3 regions of the Serratia odorifera genome follow, and region 1 is predicted to be linked to each of the others. Evidence: predicted binding sites of a transcription regulator. Region 1 holds the regulator's gene; each other region holds the start of a gene.

What was found. The regulator sigma-54, encoded in region 1, starts transcription at its own class of promoters, with help from an activator protein. The targets are predictions, from matches to a motif close to GTTGGCACANNTTTCGCTNT.
Region 2: glnA (glutamate--ammonia ligase) is a predicted target of sigma-54. The motif match lies at 5,931-5,950, and genes of this name have one in related genera.
Region 3: glnK (P-II family nitrogen regulator) is a predicted target of sigma-54. The motif match lies at 2,478-2,497, and genes of this name have one in related genera.

Annotation. Positions count from the first base shown of each region.
Region 1 is NZ_JBGMUT010000003.1:123,686-131,105, reverse strand. It holds gene mlaF (phospholipid ABC transporter ATP-binding protein MlaF) at 1-59, opposite strand, end outside; gene ACCC84_RS11085 (calcium/sodium antiporter) at 389-1,375, shown strand; gene kdsD (arabinose-5-phosphate isomerase KdsD) at 1,472-2,458, shown strand; gene kdsC (3-deoxy-manno-octulosonate-8-phosphatase KdsC) at 2,515-3,069, shown strand; gene lptC (LPS export ABC transporter periplasmic protein LptC) at 3,066-3,644, shown strand; gene lptA (lipopolysaccharide ABC transporter substrate-binding protein LptA) at 3,613-4,155, shown strand; gene lptB (LPS export ABC transporter ATP-binding protein) at 4,162-4,887, shown strand; gene rpoN (RNA polymerase factor sigma-54) at 4,938-6,371, shown strand; gene hpf (ribosome hibernation promoting factor) at 6,395-6,682, shown strand; gene ptsN (PTS IIA-like nitrogen regulatory protein PtsN) at 6,946-7,407, shown strand.
Region 2 is NZ_JBGMUT010000010.1:10,004-17,423, forward strand. It holds gene yihI (Der GTPase-activating protein YihI) at 1-48, shown strand, start outside; gene hemN (oxygen-independent coproporphyrinogen III oxidase) at 234-1,607, shown strand; gene glnG (nitrogen regulation protein NR(I)) at 1,662-3,074, opposite strand; gene glnL (nitrogen regulation protein NR(II)) at 3,077-4,132, opposite strand; gene glnA (glutamate--ammonia ligase) at 4,441-5,850, opposite strand; gene typA (ribosome-dependent GTPase TypA) at 6,222-7,420, shown strand, end outside.
Region 3 is NZ_JBGMUT010000005.1:130,427-137,846, forward strand. It holds gene ACCC84_RS14770 (SmdA family multidrug ABC transporter permease/ATP-binding protein) at 1-481, shown strand, start outside; gene ACCC84_RS14775 (SmdB family multidrug efflux ABC transporter permease/ATP-binding protein) at 474-2,252, shown strand; gene glnK (P-II family nitrogen regulator) at 2,547-2,885, shown strand; gene amtB (ammonium transporter AmtB) at 2,922-4,208, shown strand; gene tesB (acyl-CoA thioesterase II) at 4,310-5,173, opposite strand; gene ACCC84_RS14795 (YbaY family lipoprotein) at 5,403-5,897, shown strand; gene ACCC84_RS14800 (MGMT family protein) at 5,961-6,278, opposite strand; RNA gene ffs (signal recognition particle sRNA small type) at 6,434-6,530, shown strand; gene ACCC84_RS14810 (HHA domain-containing protein) at 7,020-7,223, opposite strand; gene tomB (Hha toxicity modulator TomB) at 7,275-7,420, opposite strand, start outside.

The DNA of each region.
Region 1 (7,420 bases):
TCGCCACGTGAAAAACTCATGCCACGCACTTCGACCAGATTGTCTGCCTTCTGAAGCATGTTTGGATCCTTACATACCGCTCATTTGACGGATTTCTGCGCCCTGTTCGACGCATTGGGATACGAATTTACCCGTGATAATAATCGAATGGGCGCCACGCGGCCTATTTTTACAAAAACTTACCCGCATTTCGCTACCAATGGTGCCATTGGTTTTACTTTTGTGCTGCACACGGTCAAAATTAGACATAAAACGCAAAAAAATGAAACTGAACGAATTTTAGCCTGGGAAACGCGTTGCGACACTGTCGCAGACCAATATGGGCAAGCAAGATAGCTGAATTGCAGCATTTAACCAACGAACGGGATAATCCCCCCAAGGACTTTGCATGTTTCTCGCGATAGCGTTACTTATCGTTGGTTTATTTTTATTGGTGTATGGCGCCGACCGACTGGTGTATGGCGCAGCGGTCATTTCCCGTTCGCTGGGCGTTCCGCCGCTGATTATCGGCATGACCATCGTCGGCATCGGCACTTCGCTGCCGGAACTGATCGTGTCGGTTACCGCCGCCCTGAACGGCCAGATCGACATGGCGGTCGGCAACGTACTGGGCTCCAACATTACCAATATCCTGCTGATACTGGGCGTTGCCGCGTTGATCCATCCGCTGGCAGCTCGTTCGCAAGTGCTGCGGCGCGAACTGCCGCTGATGTTGGCGGTCACAGTATTATGCGGCTTTGTGCTGATGGACAGCCACCTGAGTCGACTGGACGGGATCATTCTGCTGGCCGCCGCCGCCGGGTTTATCATGCTGATGCTGAAAATCGCCCGGCTGGCGCAGCGCGAAGGCAACGACAGCCTGACGGTGGAGCAAATTGCCGAACTGCCGCAGGACAGCAGCAACACCGTGGCGATGCTGTGGCTGCTGCTGGCGTTTATCATCTTGCCGCTCTCCTCGCGAATGATTGTCGATAACGCGACGGCGATCGCCCATTATTTCGGCCTGAGCGAACTGGTGGTCGGGTTAACCATCATTGCGGTCGGCACCAGTTTGCCCGAGCTTGCCACCTCTATCGCCGGCGCACTGAAAGGTGAAGACGATATGGCGATAGGCAATATTATCGGCTCGAATATTTTCAACTCGGTGATCGTACTCGGCGTCCCGGCGCTGCTGTCACCGGGCAGCATCAATCCAGCCGCTTACCAACGCGACTATTGGGTAATGTTGGCGGTCAGCGTGGTGCTCAGCGCACTGTGCATCGGCCGCAAACATCGCATCGGCCATCTGGCGGGTGCTCTGTTATTATGTGGCTTTATTGCGTATCTTGCGGTGCTGTTTTTCAACCCTTTCAGCATAGTTGGCGGTGGCCAATAGCGGCGGGGAAACGCAGAGCGCGCAAGCGGCGAACGATAACCGCCGCCTATGCCCCTGCCATCGTAACGGATGCAGGTCTAACCGACGGGAACAAGCATGTCGAACATTGAGTTGCAAGCTGGCTTCGATTTTCAGCAAGCCGGTAAAGAAGTGCTTCAGATCGAACGTGACGGGCTGGCCCAGCTCGATCGCTACATCAACGACGATTTTACCCGCGCCTGCGAAGCGATCGCCGCCTGCGGCGGTAAAGTGGTGGTGATGGGCATGGGCAAATCCGGCCACATCGGCTGCAAGATTGCCGCCACCTTCGCCAGCACCGGTACGCCATCATTCTTCGTGCATCCTGCCGAAGCCAGCCATGGCGATCTCGGCATGGTCACGGCGCAAGACATCGTACTGGCGATTTCCAACTCCGGCGAGTCCAACGAGATTCAGGCGTTGATCCCGGTACTGAAGCGCCAGCGCATCCCGTTGATCTGCATGACCAACAATCCCGACAGTTCCATGGGCAAGGCCGCAGACATTCATCTGTGTATCAAAGTGCCGCAGGAAGCCTGCCCGCTCGGCCTGGCGCCGACCACCAGCACCACCGCAACGCTGGTGATGGGCGACGCGCTGGCGGTAGCGCTATTGAAGGCTCGCGGTTTTACCCCGGAAGATTTTGCGCTGTCGCATCCCGGCGGCGCGCTGGGTCGCCGCCTGTTACTGCGCGTCACTGATATCATGCACAGCGGCGAAGAAATTCCGCACGTCAGCGCCGATGCGTCGCTGCGCGACGCACTGTTGGAAATCACCCGCAAGAACCTTGGCATGACGGTGGTCTGCAACGATCTGATGAAAATTGCCGGTATCTTTACCGATGGCGACCTGCGCCGGGTGTTTGATATGGGTATCGACCTGAACCATGCCAGGATCGCCGACGTCATGACGCTCGGTGGTGTGCGGGTGCGTCCGAACACCCTGGCGGTGGATGCGCTCAACCTGATGCAGCAGCGCCATATTACCGCGCTGCTGGTTGCCGATGGCGACCAGTTGCTGGGTGTGGTACATATGCATGACATGCTGCGCGCCGGCGTGGTATGAGTTTCAGGCTGCCGCTGCGCCCAGCCTGTTTTAGAAAGAAGTCCTGAGGATATTGAATGAGTACGGTTGAAACCTGCTACGGGCCGGTAACGGAACAAGTGATGGCACGGGCCGGGAAAATCCGCCTGCTGATTTGCGATGTCGACGGCGTGCTGTCGGATGGCCTGATCTACATGGGCAACAACGGCGAAGAGCTGAAGGCCTTCAACGTGCGCGACGGCTACGGCATTCGCTGCCTGAAAACCTCGGATATCGAGGTAGGTATTATCACCGGCCGCTCCGCCAAATTATTGGAAGATCGGGCAAAAACGCTGGGGATTAGCTATCTGTATCAAGGGCAGTCCGATAAGCTTTTGGCCTTCCGTGAACTGTTGGATACACTGTCGCTGTCGCCGGATCAGGTTGCCTACATCGGCGACGATCTGATCGACTGGCCGGTGATGGCGCAGGTCGGTCTGGCGGTGGCGGTGGCGGATGCCCACCCTCTGCTGACGCCGCGTGCCCATTATGTCACCCGCATTGCCGGTGGCCGTGGCGCAGTGCGTGAACTGTGCGACATCATTCTTTTGGCTCAGAACAAGCTGGAGGACGCCAAAGGGCTGTCGATATGAGCAAAACCAAACTCTGGATCACCATTATACTGACGGTGATCGTGCTAGCCCTGATTGGCTGGAACATGGCGGATTTCGACGACGATAGCACGGCCGAGCCGATGAATACTCAGGCTCCGACCTACCAGAGCCAGCATACGGTCACTATCGTCTACAACCCGGCCGGTAAATTAAGTTATAAACTGGTGGCAGAGGACGTGAAGTATTACACCACCGACGAGCTGAGCTGGTTTACCCAACCGGTGATGACGCTGTTTGATGAAAACGCCGTCGCCACCTGGTCGGTACGCGCCGATCGCGCCAAACTGACCAAAGACCGCATGCTGTATCTGTATGGCCACGTTGAGGTGAACAGCCTGACCACCACCTCGCAACTGGAAAAGATTAAAACGGACAATGCTCAGGTAAACCTGGTGACTCAGGATGTGTCCTCCGATGATGAAGTGACGCTCTTCGGCACCAACTTCACCTCTAACGGCATGAAAATGCGTGGGAACCTGCGGGCCAAAACCGCTGAGCTGATTGATAAGGTTAAGACCAACTATGAAATTCAGAACCAAAAAACAACTCCGTAATCTATTGATTGCCAGCACCGTTTTGGCCGTCAGCGCCCCGGCACTGGCGCTGAAATCCGACTCTGATCAACCGGTGAGCATTGACTCGCTGAAGCAGGCGCTGGATATGCAGAGCAACGTCAGCACGTTCACTGACAACGTGGTGATCAAACAGGGCACCATTGAAATCAAAGCCGACAAGGTGGTGGTGACCCGTCCGGGCGGCGATCAGAACAAGACCTATATCGAAGCGTTCGGCAAGCCGGTCACCTTCTATCAGATGCAGGACAACGGTAAACCGGTGAAAGGCCATGCGCAGAAAGTCCGTTACGATGTGGCGCCGCAGCTGGTTACCCTGACCGGCAATGCCTATCTGGAACAGCTCGACAGCAATGTCAAAGGCGATCGCATCACCTATCTGGTGCAGCAGCAGCAGATGCAGGCGTACAGCGATAAAGGCAACCGCGTGAAGACGGTGCTGGTACCGTCGCAGTTGCAGGACAAAAACGGGCAGCAGAAAAAGAGCAACTAATTACCTATGGCAACACTCATCGCAGAAAATCTGGCGAAAGCCTACAAGGGCCGCAAAGTCGTTGAAGACGTCAGCCTGAAAGTGAATTCCGGCGAAATCGTCGGCCTGTTGGGGCCAAACGGCGCTGGCAAAACCACCACGTTCTACATGGTGGTCGGTATTGTACAGCGTGACGCTGGCCGCATCGTGATTGACGACGAAGACATCAGCATCCTGCCGCTGCACGCCCGTGCGCGCCGCGGTATCGGCTATCTGCCGCAGGAGGCGTCGATTTTCCGCCGTCTGAGCGTGTATGACAACCTGATGGCGGTGCTGGAAATTCGCGAGGACCTGACCAGCGAACAGCGCGCCGACCGCGCCAACGAACTGATGGAAGAGTTCCATATTTCCCATCTGCGCGACAACCTTGGCCAGGCACTGTCCGGTGGTGAACGCCGCCGCGTCGAAATTGCCCGCGCGCTGGCCGCCAACCCGAAATTCATCCTGCTGGATGAGCCGTTTGCCGGGGTTGACCCGATTTCCGTTATCGACATCAAGAAAATCATCGAGCACCTGCGTGACAGCGGCCTGGGCGTGCTGATCACCGACCATAACGTGCGCGAAACGCTGGACGTGTGTGAACGCGCCTATATCGTCAGCCAGGGTAAACTGATCGCCCATGGCACGCCGGACGCCATTTTGGCCGACGAACAGGTGAAACGCGTTTATCTGGGCGAAGAATTCCGCCTGTGATTGCCAGCTGATCCTGACGGACGGCGGTTAACGGAAGTAGAAAAAAGACTATGAAGCAAGGTTTGCAACTCAGGTTCAGTCAACAACTGGCCATGACCCCCCAGCTACAGCAGGCAATTCGCTTGCTGCAGCTGTCCACGCTTGAACTCCAGCAGGAGATCCAACTGGCGTTAGAGAGCAACCCGCTGCTTGAACAAACCGACCTGCACGACGAGATCGACGCAAAGGAAACCACCGAGACCGAAGGCCTGGACACCCGCGAGGCACTGGAACAGAAGGACATGCCGGAAGAGCTGCCGCTGGACGCCACCTGGGATGAAATCTACACCGCCGGTACGCCATCCGGCACCGGTACCGACTACAGCGACGACGAGCTGCCGGTCTATCAGGGCGAAACCACCCAAACGCTGCAAGACTACCTGATGTGGCAGGTGGATCTGACGCCGTTTTCAGATACCGATGCCGCCATTGCCACCTCGATCGTCGATGCCGTGGACGATACTGGCTACCTTACCGTTCCGCTGGAAGACATTCTGGAAAGCATTGGCGACGAGAATGTCTCGATGGACGAAGTGGAAGCCGTACTGAAACGCGTTCAGCGTTTCGATCCTATCGGCGTGGCGGCTCGTGACCTGCGCGACTGCCTGCTGATTCAGCTTTCCCAGTATGCCAAAGACACCCCATACCTCAACGAAGCACGGCAGATCATCAGCGATCACCTGGATTTGCTGGCCAATCACGACTTTCGCAGCCTGATGCGATCAACCCGGCTAAAAGAAGATACACTGAAAGAAGCGATGCTGCTGATTCAGTCACTCGACCCACGCCCGGGGCAGTCGATCAACACCGGTGAATCGGAGTACGTCATTCCCGATGTGCTGGTGCGCAAGGTGCAGGGCAAGTGGGCGGTGGAACTTAACGCCGACAGCATTCCGCGTCTGAAGATCAACCAGCAATATGCCGCACTGGGCAACAGTTCGCGTAGCGAAGCCGATGGCCAGTTTATCCGCAGTAACCTGCAGGAAGCCAAGTGGCTGATCAAAAGCCTGGAAAGCCGTAACGATACGCTACTGAAAGTTACACGCTGCATCGTCGAGCAGCAGGAAGCGTTCTTTGAACAAGGTGAGGAATTTATGAAACCCATGGTGCTGGCGGATATCGCACAGGCCGTGGATATGCATGAATCGACGATCTCACGCGTGACCACGCAGAAGTTCCTGCACAGCCCGCGCGGTATTTTCGAATTGAAGTATTTCTTCTCAAGCCACGTGAACACCGACAGCGGCGGCGAAGCCTCCTCGACGGCCATTCGTGCACTGGTGAAGAAATTGATCGCGGCGGAAAACCCCGCCAAACCGCTGAGCGACAGCAAACTGGCCACCCTGCTTTCCGATCAGGGGATCATGGTGGCGCGGCGCACCGTCGCCAAGTACCGAGAGTCTTTGTCCATCCCGCCGTCGAACCAGCGTAAACAGTTGGTTTGACCTCTATAGAGAAGGAAGACATTATGCAGCTCAACATTACCGGACACCACATCGTCATCACCGATCCATTGCGTGAGTTTGTGAACGCCAAATTTGCCAAACTCGAACAGTATTTCGATCGGATCAATCAGGTGTATGTCGTTCTAAGTGTGGAAAAAGTGCAGCAGATCGCAGAAGCGACGCTGCACGTGAATGGAGGCGAGTTGCACGCCACCTCGGAAAAAGAAGATATGTATGCTGCAATTGACTGCCTGATTGATAAACTGGCGCGTCAATTGAACAAACATAAAGACAAACTGAAGCAACACTGACACTCTGGGCCACTTTCCGCCAGAGGTGCTGCTTAACGCAGCCTCAGCTATCGGCGCGTTACCTGTATGGGTAACGCGCCGAACGGTAATCAGGGTTAAAACAGGCGAAAGCCATCTTTTCAGGCGTGATTGGCGCAGGTAGTTTGGCACGACCAGCAAGCAGAACTCTTGCGCACACGTAAGTACGCAAGAGTTCGAGCACTGCCCGGGGCCAGAATGGCCAGTAAAACAGCCTGATAAGCATGGCTTCAAGTGAAGATGAGATGAACAACGAAACAATGCAATTAAGCTCGGTACTGAGTATCGAGTGCACCAGAAGCTCGGTACACTGCAACAGCAAGAAACGCGCTCTGGAAATTATCAGCGAGCTGGCAGCCAAACAACTTAACCTGCCGCCGCAGGTGGTGTTTGACGCGGTTCTCACCCGTGAGCGCATGGGCAGCACCGGTATTGGCAACGGCATTGCCATACCCCATGGAAAACTGGAAGAGGACACCCTGCGGGCCGTTGGCGTGTTTATCCGTCTCGACCAACCGATCGCCTTCGATGCCATCGACAACCAACCGGTCGATCTGCTGTTCGCCTTGCTGGTGCCGGCCGATCAGTGCAAAACGCATTTGCACACCCTGTCTCTGGTTGCCAAGCGTCTGGCGGATAAAACCGTCTGTCGTCGCCTGCGTGCCGCACAGAGTGATGAAGAACTTTACCAAATCATTACCGAATAACCTTTTCGCCGGG
Region 2 (7,420 bases), on a different contig from region 1:
GATATCCTGAAGTTGCTCAAGAGCGGTAACCCGAAAGACGTATTTTAACGCGTCATGTGGCCGATTCTGGCAATAACCTTACTGTTAACATGTTATCTGCTGTGGTTATTCGGTAAACTATGGCGGCTGTCGCGGCGCAAAGCGCGCTTGCGCAGCGCTTCCGTGGCCAGACAGCGTAGAGCAATGCCCCTTTCCCGGCCCCGGCAGAAACGAGTACGGAAAAGGAGTAAGCAATGTCAGAACAGGCGATTGTCTGGGATTTGGCCCTGATCCAAAAGTACAATTACTCAGGGCCACGTTACACCTCATACCCCACTGCGCTGGAATTCAACCAGAGCTATGACGAAGCGGCGTTCCAACGCGCTGCTGCGCGCTATCCCGAGCGACCGCTGTCGCTGTACGTGCATATTCCGTTTTGCCACAAGCTCTGCTATTTCTGCGGCTGCAACAAGCTGGTGACGCGGCAGACCCACAAGGCGGATGATTATCTGGTGGCGCTGGCGCGTGAGATCGCCGCACGGGCGCCACTGTTTGCCGGGCGTCAGGTCAGCCAGATGCATTGGGGTGGCGGTACGCCTACCTACCTCGACAAAGCGCAGATCAGCCGGCTGGTGGCGATGCTGCGCCAGCATTTTGATTTCCTGCCCGACGCGGAAATGTCGATCGAGGTCGATCCGCGCGAAATTGAGCTGGACGTGCTCGATCATTTACGCCACGAAGGCTTCAATCGCCTGAGCATGGGCGTACAGGATTTCAACAAGGACGTGCAGCGGCTGGTTAACCGCGAGCAGGATGAAGATTTTATTTTCGCCTTGATAGCGCGCGCCAAGGCGCTGGGTTTTAACTCCACCAATATTGATCTTATTTATGGTCTGCCCAGACAAACGCCAGAAAGCTTTGCTTTCACCTTGGCTCGAGTGGCTGAGCTGAACCCGGACCGGCTCAGCGTGTTCAACTATGCCCATCTGCCCGATCTGTTCGCCGCCCAGCGTAAAATCAAGGATGCTGACTTGCCCGATGCGCAGCAGAAGCTGGATATCCTGCAACAGACCATCGCCTCGTTAACACAATCCGGTTATCAGTTTATCGGCATGGACCACTTTGCCCGACCAGAGGATGAACTGGCGGTGGCGCAGCGCGAAGGCAAGCTGCACCGCAATTTCCAGGGTTACACCACTCAGGGCGATAGCGATCTGCTGGGGTTGGGCGTTTCCGCTATCAGCATGTTGGGTGACAGCTATGCACAAAACCAGAAACTGCTGAAGACCTATTACGGCAGCGTTGAACAGCAGGGTAGCGCGCTGTGGCGCGGTTTGGCGATGAGCGAAGATGACTGCCTGCGTCGCGATGTCATCAAAACGCTAATCTGCAATTTCCAGTTGGCTTATCAGCCGATTGAGCAACGGTATGGGATTGATTTTACGGATTACTTTGCGGAAGATCTGCACCTGTTGGCGCCATTTGAGCGTGACGGGCTGGTGGAGAGGGATGCGCTGGGGATTCGCGTGACGCCGCGTGGCCGCCTGCTGATCCGCAACATTTGCATGTGCTTTGATGTCTACCTGCGCAAACAGGCGCGCACCCAGCAATTTTCGCGGGTTATCTAGCGTAAAAAAAACGGCCGCCAGGCGTGGCGGCTGTTAGTTGTCTCAACGCGGCAATTATTCCATTCCCAGCTCTTTCAACTTGCGCGTCAGCGTATTGCGTCCCCATCCCAACAGACGGGCGGCTTCCTGCTTGTGCCCTTGGGTATGGCGCAGCGCGGTGGTGAGCAGGGTGCGCTCCATTTCCGGCTGGGCTTCCGACAGCAGATTTTGATGACCGGAACGTAGCGCGCGGTCGGCCCATTGTGCCAGCAGCGTCGCCCAGCTGTCCGGCAAACTGTGTCCGCCGGTTTCTGGCGCGGCGGTTTCGAACAGTTCGCCGGGCAAATCCTGGATCAACACTTCCTGTCCGGCAGCCATCACCGTCAGCCAGCGGCAGGTATTTTCCAACTGACGTACGTTGCCCGGCCAGGGCAGGCGCGTCAGGGCGGTTTCCGTTTCCGGATGCAGATTCTTTGCTTCCACCCCCAGCTCTTTGGCCGCCACCTGCAGGAAATAACGCGCCAGGCGCGGGATATCTTCACGGCGCTCGCGCAGCGGCGGCAGATGGACGCGGATGACGTTCAGACGGTGAAACAGATCCTCACGGAATTTGCCTTCCTGCACGCGCAGTTCCAGGTTCTGGTGCGTGGCGGCGATAATCCGCACGTCGACCTTCACCGGCGCATAGCCACCGACCCGATAGAATTGGCCATCCGCCAGTACGCGCAGTAAGCGAGTCTGAACATCCAGTGGCATATCGCCAATTTCATCCAGGAACAGGGTGCCACCGTCGGCCTGTTCAAAACGGCCCTGGCGGATCTGGTTGGCGCCGGTAAATGCGCCTTTTTCGTGGCCAAACAGCTCGGACTCGATCAGGTCTTTCGGGATCGCGGCCATGTTCAACGCGATAAACGGCGATTTGACGCGTGGGCTGTGCCGGTGCAAGGCATGTGCCACCAGCTCCTTGCCGGTGCCGGATTCGCCGTTGATCAGGACGCTTATCGACGAACGCGACAGGCGACCGATGATGCGGAACACGTCCTGCATCGCCGGCGCTTCGCCGATAATGTCGGCGGTTGGGCCACTGGCCGGTTGGCTGCGTGCCGGTTGCTGCTGTTCCTGATAATGGCTGATGGCGCGTTCCACCAGTGCCACCGCTTCATCAATATCGAAAGGCTTCGGCAAATAATCGAACGCCCCCTGTTGATAGGCGCTGACCGCCGCGTCGAGATCCGAATGGGCGGTCATGATGATGACCGGCAGCATCGGATGACGCTGTTTAATTTGTTTGAGCAGCGCCAAACCGTCCATACCCGGCATGCGAATATCAGACAGCAACACGTCTGGCGTTTGCGTCGATAACGCTTCCAGCACGTCGTTACCGCTGTCGAAGGTGGCGCAGCTCATGCCCGCTCCGGTAAGCGCGCGTTCAAGCACCCAGCGGATGGAGCTATCGTCATCGACGATCCAGACTATCCCTCGTTGCATAGCTACCTCGACTTGCGAATGGGCAGGTAAACCGAAAATTCGGTATGTCCCGGCCAACTGTTGAATTCAATTTTACCGCAATGCTGATCGATCAGATTGCGGGCAATGGATAGTCCCAGGCCGGTGCCGCCTTCGCGACCACTGACCATCGGGTAGAATAATGTGTCTTGCAGCTGCGCCGGCACGCCAGGGCCGTCATCTTCAATATCGATACGCGCCGCCAGCCGATAGCGGGTGCCATGCAGCGTGATTTGGAACGCGGTACGGGTGCGCAGCGTGATGGTGCCGCCGGCTTCCCCCAATGCCTGTAGCGCATTGCGGGTGATGTTCAGTAGTACCTGCTCGATTTGGTCCGGATCGTGTGCCAGTTCCGGCAGGCTGGGATCGTAATCGCGCACCAGCGTGACGTTGTCTGGCATTTCCAGCGACACCAACTGACAAACCCGTTCAGCCACCTGATGGATGCTCTGCGTAATGTGCTGGCCTGGCCGCTGTGGCCCCAGCAGGCGATCGACCAGATTGCGCAGGCGATCGGCCTGTTCGATGATCACTTTGGTGTATTCGGTCAGCGACGGATCGGGCAGCGCCTTGGCCAGCAGCTGCGCCGCGCCACGCAGACCGCCGAGCGGGTTCTTGATTTCATGCGCCAGGCCGCGCACCAGATCGCGTGCTGCGACTTGCTGGGCGTGCTGCAACTGTTCCTGGCTGAGACGGCGCTGATTATCCATCGGCGCCAGCTCCAGCAGAATAAAGCCTTCAGGCAGCGCCTGAGCGGTCAGGGAAAGGATATGCGCCCGCCCGTCGACCACCAGCGTCACTTCGTTGTCGGTGAAACCCTGGCCGGCCTTGAGGCTTTCTCGCATCAGATCGACGTTCAGCGAAAAATAGCCGAGCAAATCGGGCAGCGGCGTGCCGAAAAGTTTACGGGAGCTTTGCGCCAGCAGTTGTTGAGCCGCTGGGTTGGCGTAGTGTACCGCCAGTGAGTCATCCAACAGCAGAATGCTGTTGATCAGTGAATTGAGGATTTGCCCTGCGTCGGGCAATTTGTCAGTTGCCATATATGCCCTTCATCTTTCAAGGTACAGCGGCAATGGCTGTCCTTGCTTACCCGGTCATCTGGCAGACCCCGCCGTATCGGCACGGTTGCCGTCTCGCTGCACCTTGAGATCTTGTGGGTATAGCAGACGCTCTGCACTTTTTTGGTGCATCTATCCTACTCCATCCTTGATAAGCACGGAATGGCGTAGTGTTACCGATAATAGCGTGGTGAAAAAAGCCCATCCGAAGATGGGCTGAAAGTTTCCACGGCAACAAAAAAACGACAACTAAAATTGGTTGCGCCACGCGCGGTGGCGCAGATGATGCTTTAAACGCTGTAGTACAGTTCGAACTCAACCGGGTGTGGCGTCATGCGCACGCGGTCCATTTCTTCTTTACGCAAATCGATGTAGGCATCGATCGCATCGTCGGTGAACACGCCGCCACGGGTCAGGAACTCGCGGTCTTCGCTCAGTGCAGCCAGCGCTTCGTCCAGTGAACCGGCCACTTTTGGAATCTCGGCTTCTTCTTCCGGCGGCAGGTCGTACAGGTTTTTATCCATGGCATCACCAGGGTGGATCTTGTTGATGATACCGTCCAGGCCTGCCATCAGCAGGGCAGCGAAGCACAGGTACGGGTTGGCAGCCGGATCCGGGAAGCGAGCTTCGATACGGCGCGCTTTCGGGCTGGCAACCACTGGAATACGGATGGATGCGGAGCGGTTACGGGCAGAATAAGCCAGCATAACCGGTGCTTCGTAGCCTGGGACCAGACGCTTGTAAGAGTTGGTGGTCGGGTTGGCCAGGGCGTTGATGGCTTTTGCGTGCTTGATGATGCCGCCAATGTAGAACAGGGCAGTTTCGGACAGGCCGCCGTATTTGTCGCCAGCGAACAGGTTGGTGCCGTTCTTGGACAGCGACATGTGGCAGTGCATGCCGGAACCGTTGTCGCCGAACATAGGTTTTGGCATAAAGGTCGCGGTTTTGCCAAATGCGTGAGCCACGTTGTGCACCACGTATTTGTAAATCTGGATTTCGTCGGCTTTCTTGGTCATGGTGTTGAAGCGGGTTGCCACTTCGTTCTGACCGGCGGTTGCCACTTCATGGTGGTGCGCTTCAACCACCAGACCCATTTCTTCCATGGTCAGACACATGGTTGAACGCAGATCCTGTGATGAGTCGACCGGTGGAACCGGGAAGTAGCCGCCCTTCACCGCTGGACGGTGGCCTTTGTTGCCGCCTTCGTATTTGGTGCCGGAGTTCCATGCGCCTTCGATGTCGTCGATGGCAACGTGGGAACCGCGGATGCTGCTGCCGAAACGGATATCGTCAAACAGGAAGAACTCAGGTTCTGGCCCGAACAGTACGGTGTCGGCAATGCCGGAAGAGCGCAGGAAATCTTCTGCACGCTTGGAAATGGAACGCGGGTCGCGATCGTAGCCCTGCATGGTGCCTGGCTCAAGAATGTCGCAGCGAATAATCAGCGTGGATTCTTCGTAGAACGGATCCAGCACCGCGGTGCTGGCGTCTGGCATCAGTACCATGTCAGATTCGTTAATGCCTTTCCAGCCGCCGATCGAGGAGCCGTCAAACATCTTGCCTTCTTCGAAGAAGTCGGCATTTACCTGATGCGCAGGAATGGTGACGTGCTGTTCTTTACCCTTGGTGTCAGTGAAACGCAGGTCTACGAATTTCACTTCATGCTCATTCAGCATCGTCAAAACGTGTTCAGCGGACATACTTAACTCTCCCGGATTTATCATTGTCGTCGTCGTGGAACGAATCTGTGGTTCTGGCTTTTTTTCGCCCTGTATAGACTAAAGCGAAAACTGTGCCAACTTTATAAAAGCGGGGTAATCACCATTCTGTGCGGCTTTTACCCAATCTGAGTATGCACCATTAGTGATGCATTGCACCATTTAAGTGCAAAAGTAGCGCCGTTAAGCACCAAGATGGTGCAAAAGTGCACCTGCTGGTGCTTTTTGCACCGTGAAAGGGATCACAAACTGACCTGGACACAGTTGTTTATAAGAGATGGTTGTGATCTTGTTTAGTACCTCGCTTAATACGTGTACAATAGCGCGCTATTTCTAATGCCTGAGGCAAAGCTGTGATCGAAAATTTGCGTAACATCGCCATTATTGCCCACGTTGACCATGGTAAGACCACCCTGGTTGACAAACTGCTGCAACAATCCGGTACTTTCGGAGAGCGTGTAGAAGCCACCGAACGCGTAATGGACTCCAACGATTTGGAGAAAGAGCGTGGGATTACCATCCTCGCAAAAAACACCGCCATTAATTGGAAAGACTACCGCATCAACATCGTGGATACCCCAGGACACGCCGACTTCGGCGGCGAGGTTGAGCGTGTGATGTCAATGGTTGACTCGGTGCTGCTGGTTGTGGATGCAATGGATGGCCCAATGCCGCAAACCCGCTTCGTGACCAAAAAGGCATTTGCCAACGGTCTGAAGCCGATCGTGGTAATCAACAAGGTTGACCGCCCTGGCGCGCGTCCAGATTGGGTTGTTGATCAGGTCTTCGACCTGTTCGTTAACCTCGACGCTACCGACGAGCAGCTCGACTTCCCAATCATCTATGCTTCTGCATTGATGGGGATCGCCGGTACTGACCACAACGACATGGCGGAAGACATGACCCCGCTGTATCAGGCTATCGTCGACCACGTGTCTGCACCGCAGGTTGAGCTGGAAGCACCGTTCCAGATGCAAATCTCCCAGTTGGACTACAACAACTACCTGGGCGTAATCGGTATCGGCCGTATCAAGCGTGGCAAAGTGAAGCCAAACCAGCAGGTCACCATCATCGATAGCGAAGGTAAAACTCGCAACGGTAAAGTGGGCAAAGTGCTGGGCCATATGGGTCTGGAGCGTATCGAGTCCACCCTGGCTGAAGCGGGCGACATCATCGCTATCACCGGTTTGGGCGAACTGAACATCTCCGACACCATCTGTGACACCTCTGCGGTGGAAGCACTGCCGGCGCTGTCTGTTGATGAGCCGACCGTCACCATGTTCTTCAACGTCAACACCTCACCATTCTGTGGTAAAGAAGGTAAGTTCGTGACTTCGCGTCAAATCCTTGAGCGTCTGAACAAGGAACTGGTGCACAACGTGGCACTGCGCGTTGAAGAAACCGAAGATGCTGACGCATTCCGCGTATCTGGCCGTGGTGAGCTTCACCTGTCGGTACTGATCGAAAACATGCGTCGTGAAGGTTTCGAACTGGCGGTATCCCGTCCGAAAGTTATCTTCCGTGAAATCGATGGCCGTAAACAAGAGCCATT
Region 3 (7,420 bases), on a different contig from region 1:
GGGCAAGCCGGGGGCTACGCAGGAACAAATCGAGCAGGCGGCGCGCCTGGCCAGCGTTCACGACGATATTCTGCGCTTGCCGCAGGGCTATGAAACCGAAGTCGGCGAGCGGGGCGTGATGCTGTCCGGTGGGCAAAAGCAGCGAATTTCAATCGCGCGAGCGCTGCTGCTGGAGGCGGAAATCCTGATCCTCGACGACGCCTTGTCGGCGGTGGACGGCCGTACCGAGCACCAGATCCTGCACAATCTGCGTAGCTGGGGGCAAAACCGCACGGTGATCATCAGTGCGCATCGCTTGTCGGCGCTGACCGAAGCCAGTGAAATTCTGGTGATGCAGCACGGCACCGTGGCACAGCGCGGCGAGCACGCAACGTTGTCGGCGCAGCCCGGTTGGTATCGCGATATGTATCGTTATCAACAGTTGGAGGCCGCGTTGGACGAGGCGCCGGAAATCGGCGTGGAGATGTTAACCAATGAGTAAAGTACAAACGCTGTGGCCGACGCTAAAACGGCTATTGGCCTATGGCTCACCATACCGCAAACCGCTGGGGATAGCGGTGCTGATGCTGTGGGTTGCAGCGGCGGCGGAAGTGGCCGGGCCGATCCTGGTCAGCTATTTCATCGATAACTACGTTGCCAAAGGGCAACTGCCGCTGACGATCGTTACCGGACTGGCGGCGGCGTATATTCTGCTGGAGCTGCTGGCGGCGGCACTGCACTATTTTCAGGCGATTTTGTTTAATCAGGCGGCGGTCGGCGTGGTGCAGCGTCTGCGCACCGACGTGATGGACGCCGCGCTGCGTCAGCCGCTGAGCGCGTTTGATACCCAGCCGGTCGGGCAGTTGATTTCCCGCGTCACCAACGATACCGAAGTGATTAAGGATCTGTACGTGATGGTGGTCTCCACCGTGCTGAAAAGCGCGGCGCTGATCGGCGCGATGCTGGTGGCGATGTTCAGTCTCGATTGGCGCATGGCGCTGGTAGCGATCTGCATCTTCCCGGCGGTTTTGATCGTAATGGGTATTTACCAATATTACAGCACGCCAATTGTGCGGCGGGTGCGCAGCTATCTGGCGGATATCAACGACGGTTTTAACGAAGTGATCAACGGCATGGGGGTGATCCAGCAGTTCCGTCAGCAGCTTCGCTTTGGCGAGCGCATGAGCAATGCCAGTTGGTCGCATTATACTGCGCGCATGCAGACGCTGCGGCTGGACGGCTTTCTGCTGCGGCCACTACTCAGTCTGTTCTCGGCGCTGGTGCTGTGTGGCTTACTGATGCTGTTTGGCTTCAGCGGCGAAGGGAGCATCGGCGTTGGGGTTCTGTACGCTTTTATCAATTATCTCGGTCGGCTGAATGAGCCGCTGATCGAGCTGACGTCGCAGCAATCGATTCTGCAGCAGGCGGTGGTGGCCGGCGAGCGTATCTTTGAGCTGATGGATCGTCGTCAGCAGAGTTACGGTACCGACGAACATCCATTGGCAAGCGGCCGCATCGAAATCGACAACCTGACCTTCGCTTATCGTGAAGACAAAAAGGTGCTGCAACATATCTCGTTGCAGGTGCCGTCACGCGGTTTCGTGGCGCTGGTCGGCCATACCGGCAGTGGCAAAAGTACTCTGGCCAACCTGTTGATGGGCTATTATCCGGTCAATGAAGGGGAAATACGGCTGGATGGCCGACCGCTGTCGAGTCTGTCGCACCGTACCTTGCGCCAAGGGGTGGCGATGGTGCAGCAGGATCCGGTGGTAGTGGCCGAATCGGTGCTGGCCAACGTGACGCTTGGCCGCAATATCAGCGAACAGGCCGTATGGCAGGCGCTGGAAACCGTACAGTTGGCGGAACTGGTGCGGGGGTTCCCACAGGGGATCCACACGCGGCTTGGCGAACAGGGCAATAATCTGTCGGTCGGGCAAAAGCAACTGCTGGCGATGGCGCGGGTGCTGGTGCTGGCACCGCAGATCCTGATCCTTGACGAAGCCACCGCCAATATCGACTCCGGTACCGAACAAGCGATCCAGCGCGCGCTGCGGCTGATTCGCGAGCACACCACGCTGGTGGTGATCGCTCACCGTTTGTCGACCATTGTCGATGCGGACTCGATACTGGTGTTGCACCGCGGGCATGCGGTGGAGCAGGGCCATCATCAGCAACTGCTGGCGCAAAAAGGCCGTTATTACCAGATGTATCAGTTACAGCTGGTGGGTGAAGAGCTGGCCGCCAGCAGCCGTGAAGATATCCAAACGGCATGATCTGTTCTCGGGAGCCATTGCGGCTCCCGCATTAATCCTCTCGCACCACAATCAGGCAGCGTGCCAGGTAAAATGCCCTGCCATGCACCCTCACGGCGCACGCTGCACAATTGCAGTGCACACTAATTGACCACCGTTGCATATCGATCCTTGCTGGGCGCGGCTTTCGTCGTCGGCGATTGCCCTTATGCTGGGTAATTGGCTGAAACTGCATATAAAACCATTTATGGCACAACCTTTGCTTTATTAGCCTGGTACCCAGGGTGAGTTTGGGCTTAATCGTGGAGAGGCAATATGAAGCTGGTTACCGTGGTGATCAAACCGTTCAAATTGGAGGACGTGCGTGAAGCCCTATCCTCTGTAGGTATTCAAGGGCTGACCGTAACCGAAGTGAAAGGGTTCGGACGCCAGAAAGGGCATGCCGAGCTTTATCGCGGTGCCGAATACAGCGTCAACTTTTTACCAAAGGTCAAAATCGATATCGCCATCGCTGACGATCAATTAGATGAAGTGGTTGATGTCATTAGTAAAGCTGCCTACACCGGCAAAATCGGTGACGGCAAGATTTTCGTTGCCGAATTGCAACGTGTTATTCGCATACGCACCGGCGAAACAGATGAAGCAGCACTGTAAACACTGGCTCAGTTAAGTAGATGGGATGGATTGATAATGAAAAAACTTTTATCCATGTTGGGCCTGAGTACGGTGACCCTGGTTCCCTCTTTGGCTCTGGCCGCTCCGGCGGTAGCAGACAAGGCAGACAACGCGTTTATGATGATTTGCACCGCGTTGGTGCTGTTTATGACCTTACCTGGCGTGGCGCTGTTTTACGGCGGTTTACTGCGCTCGAAAAACGTCCTGTCGATGCTGACGCAGGTTACCGTTACCTTTGCATTGGTGTGCGTACTGTGGGTGCTGTACGGTTATAGCCTGGCCTTCAGCGAAGGCAACGCCTTTTTTGGCGGGTTTGAAACGGCGATGCTGAAAGGCATCGGTATTGACAGCGTTACAGGCACCTTCAGCCAAATGATCCACGTAGCGTTCCAATGCTCCTTCGCCTGCATTACCGTGGCGCTGATAGTCGGTGGCTTCGCCGAACGCATTCGTTTTTCTGCGGTGGTGATTTTTGCCGCCATCTGGTTCACCATTTCCTATCTGCCGGTGGCGCATATGGTGTGGGGCGGCGGTTTCCTGGCGGCGGACGGTGCGCTGGACTTCGCTGGCGGCACCGTGGTGCATATCAACGCCGCAAGCGCCGGCCTGGTGGGGGCTTACCTGTTGGGCAAGCGCGCCGGCTTTGGCAAAGAAGCGTTCAAACCGCATAACTTGCCAATGGTGTTTACCGGGGCTTCGATTCTGTATATCGGCTGGTTTGGCTTCAACGCCGGCTCGGCCAGCGCGGCCAACGGCATTGCGGCATTGGCGTTCCTTAATACCGTGGTTGCTACCGCAGGCGCGATCCTTTCCTGGACCTTTGCCGAATGGATTGTGCGTGGCAAGCCGTCGCTGCTGGGGGCATGCTCCGGCTGCATCGCCGGACTGGTTGCCGTAACGCCGGCCGCAGGCACCGTTGGTGTGGGGGGCGCGTTAATCATTGGTCTGGTGGGCGGCGTTGCCGGCCTGTGGGGCGTGGTCACGCTGAAGAAATGGCTGAAAGTGGACGACACCTGTGATGTCTTCGGCGTGCATGGCGTATGTGGCATTGTCGGCTGCCTGTTGACCGGCGTGTTCACGGCATCGTCGCTGGGCGGCACCGGTTACGCCGAGGGCGTCACCATGGGTCACCAGGTGTGGGTACAGCTGTTAAGCGTGATCATCACGCTGGTGTGGTCTGGCGTAGCGGCGTTCATTGCCTTTAAAGTGGCCGGCGCCATCGTCGGGCTGCGGGTACCGGAAGAACAGGAGCGCGAAGGCCTGGACGTCAACAGTCACGGCGAGAGTGCCTATAACCAGTAAGATAAGCAGTAAGTCGTAAAGAAGAGCAGTGCGCTAAACATAAAAAATAATGATGATGCAAAAAGGGCGATGATCACATCGCCCTTTTCCTTGCTGACGTATCAGGCCTGACGCTGGCGAATAACCCCTTCCTGTACCGTGCTGGCAACCAGTACGCCCTCGCGCGTGTAAAACTGACCGCGTACAAAGCCGCGGGCGCCGGACGCCGAGGTGCTTTCAACCGCGTACAGTAGCCAGTCGTCCAGGCGGAATGGGCGGTGGAACCACATCGAATGGTCAATCGTGGCAACCTGCATGCCGGGTTCGAGGAAGCCGACGCCGTGTGGCTGTAGCGCCGTTGGCAGGAAGTTGAAGTCCGAGGCGTACCCCAACAGATATTGGTGGATGCGCTGGTCGTCCGGCATGTTGCCATTGGCGCGCAGCCAGACGTAGCGATGTGGTTCTTCTACGCTACCCTGCAGCGGATTATGGAATTTCACCGGGCGTATTTCGAGTGGCTTCTGGCCGATAAATTTGTCTCGTACCTTTTCCGGCAGCATATGCGCCAGCTTCTGTGCGATTGCCGATTCCGACATCAATCCTTCCGGCGGCGGCACTTCCGGCATGGTGTTTTGATGTTCAAAACCCTCTTCCGGGCTTTGGAACGATGCGGTCATGTAAAAGATCGGCTTGCCGTTCTGGATGGCGCTGACCCGGCGAGCGCTGAAGCTGTTGCCGTCCCGCAGCGTTTCGACGTCATAGACGATGGGTTTGCTGCTGTCGCCCGGACGCAGAAAATAGCTGTGGAACGAGTGCACGCTGCGTTCGGCGGGGATGGTCTGTTTGGCGGCGTAGAGCGCCTGGCCGACGACCTGGCCGCCAAATACCTGGCGCAAACCGAGATCTTCGCTTTGGCCGCGGAACAACCCTTCTTCGATTTTTTCCAAATCGAGCAGTTCAAGGAGATTTTGCAGTGCCTGGCTCATAAAAAGTTACCCTTTTAATAATCATTTTATGCAGTGTGCGGAATATCACGGCGGGACGTCAATATCTTGCGTTATGGCACAGACGAAATTGCCTTAATAGCGAGCGTTATTAGAACGCTAAGTGATTAATAGGTAGGCCAATAGGAATTTTTCAGGATTTTGTGCTAGGTTTAATGGGTCAGGTGGTGAAAGCCACCAGCATGTTGAGAATAAAAAAGGAGACCGATCCATGAAACTCTGGCAAATCCTTGGTGGAGCTACTGCATTAACCGTCACATTGGCCGGCTGCGCCCAGAAGAGTGCAGAGGTGCCAACACCGGCAGCAGGCAGCCCGGCGACTGCGCAGCAAATGCAGGTTCAGGGCCCGGCGGTGACAGGTTCGGTTAATATGCGTCAACGTATCGCGCTGCCGCCGAATGCGGTGCTGACGGTGACCCTTTCGGATGCTTCGCTGGCCGATGCGCCTTCCAAAGTGATTGCCCAGCGGGTGATTCGCACCGAAGGTCAGCAGGCACCGTTTAACTTCGCCATACCCTTCAACCCGGCGGACATTCAGCCGAACGCACGTATCATTCTGAGCGCGGCAATCACCGTGGATGGCCAATTGACCTTTATCACCGACACCATTCAGGAAGTGGTTAATCGCAACGGTACCCGTGCCGATTTGCAATTGGTTCCGGTACAAAACATCCCGGTGCAGGCGACGCCAACCGCCATGCCATAATGCGATAAATTTTTATCTCGGCGCGTTGTTCTACAGCCTTTGGCCAGCAGGTCAAAGGCTGTTTTATTCTAGGCGCCAGCCAAAACGGCGCAGATCGACCACGCCGTCGATGCCAAATTGGATACCTTCAGCCAATAACGCCTGGCGCTGACGCTGAAAATCCTCTCCGCGCAATGAGATTTTGCCATGACGATTGATCACCCGGTGCCATGGCAAACTGCTGCCTGGCGGTAACTTCTTCAATACGCCACCGACCTGGCGCGCAGCGCGCGGAGATCCCGCCAGTTGCGCCACCTCGCCATAGGTGGTGACTTTACCCGCAGGAATTGCCGCGACGACATGAAATACCCGTTGGCGGAAGGTGGCATCTGTCGATTCCATCTGCTGTTTACCTACCCTGTAAAACCCAGGTTGGCAGTGTGCCACAGCAAGGGTGGGTAAGAAAACAGCGGTCAGGCCCGGTTGGCTTGCTATTTGGGGTGCCATCAACGATAATGCCCACCGCTTCGAAGTACAGAAGTCGTCAATGGGGGCCCTGTTGGTTCTCCCGCAACACTAACTTGTGAACTCGGTCAGGTCCGGAAGGAAGCAGCCGCAGCAGGTGACGTGTGTGCCGGGATGTAGCTGGCAGGGCCTCCACCAATTTCAGCTCTGGCTGCCTGTCGTTATCGTCTTCAATTCCTGAATATCATGATTACCGTCTGTGCCTAACCCGTTTTGTCACTGCCGGGATCTGTCCACCTCACGCATCCTGTTGACTCGGTGGCAAACAGGTAGATGAAAGGCGGGAGTCTTAGATTGGTAGGGGGCATTTAACGGTTGCCAACGGTAGCTTGTTCAGACGAACCCTGTTGGCGTGAACTGCACTGCACAGGGTGCGGTATCCTTGCACGGTGGCAAGGCGAGTGGGGGATTCATTGCCTGGATATTAACGGAACAAGAACCGGCCTTTAACTGATGGCATAAGCACATCCAGGTTGGGATACAATGAGTCGCAAAAAGTAAATTGATTGTTCATGATGCCAGATATTGACGTAATATCTTTCAGGAATAAAAAGGGTATTAAATAACGTTATCATTGAGGCCGATCGCGGCATCGGCTCAACGCAGACAAATCTTGGATTATCTTACGTATTTCCAAACGGCAGTCGGCACTTTGTCATACAATTTATTCATCGTCAGCTCGGCCAGCCGATGATCTGCCGCAGAGTAAAAAAGTTCCAGCTCGTCGTCAGAAAGTTCATACTTGTTTTTTTCTATAACGCGTTCAAGCGTGTCAATCGTGGTGCATTTACGTAAACGCATCAGATAGTCAATTTTAGTCATGATAACCTTTAGTCTTATTAACCGTAGATATAGTTTGGGGATAATTATCCCCTAAGTTTTCATCGTAGTACAGATGCCCTCTCCTGAGAACATTCTGAATAGTCGCGCTTTGGTTTTTTGCCAACGACGCAGATCGGAATCATTAATACCGTAACTACTAAACAGCGTGTAGGTATCGTCGAGATATTCTTCGACCA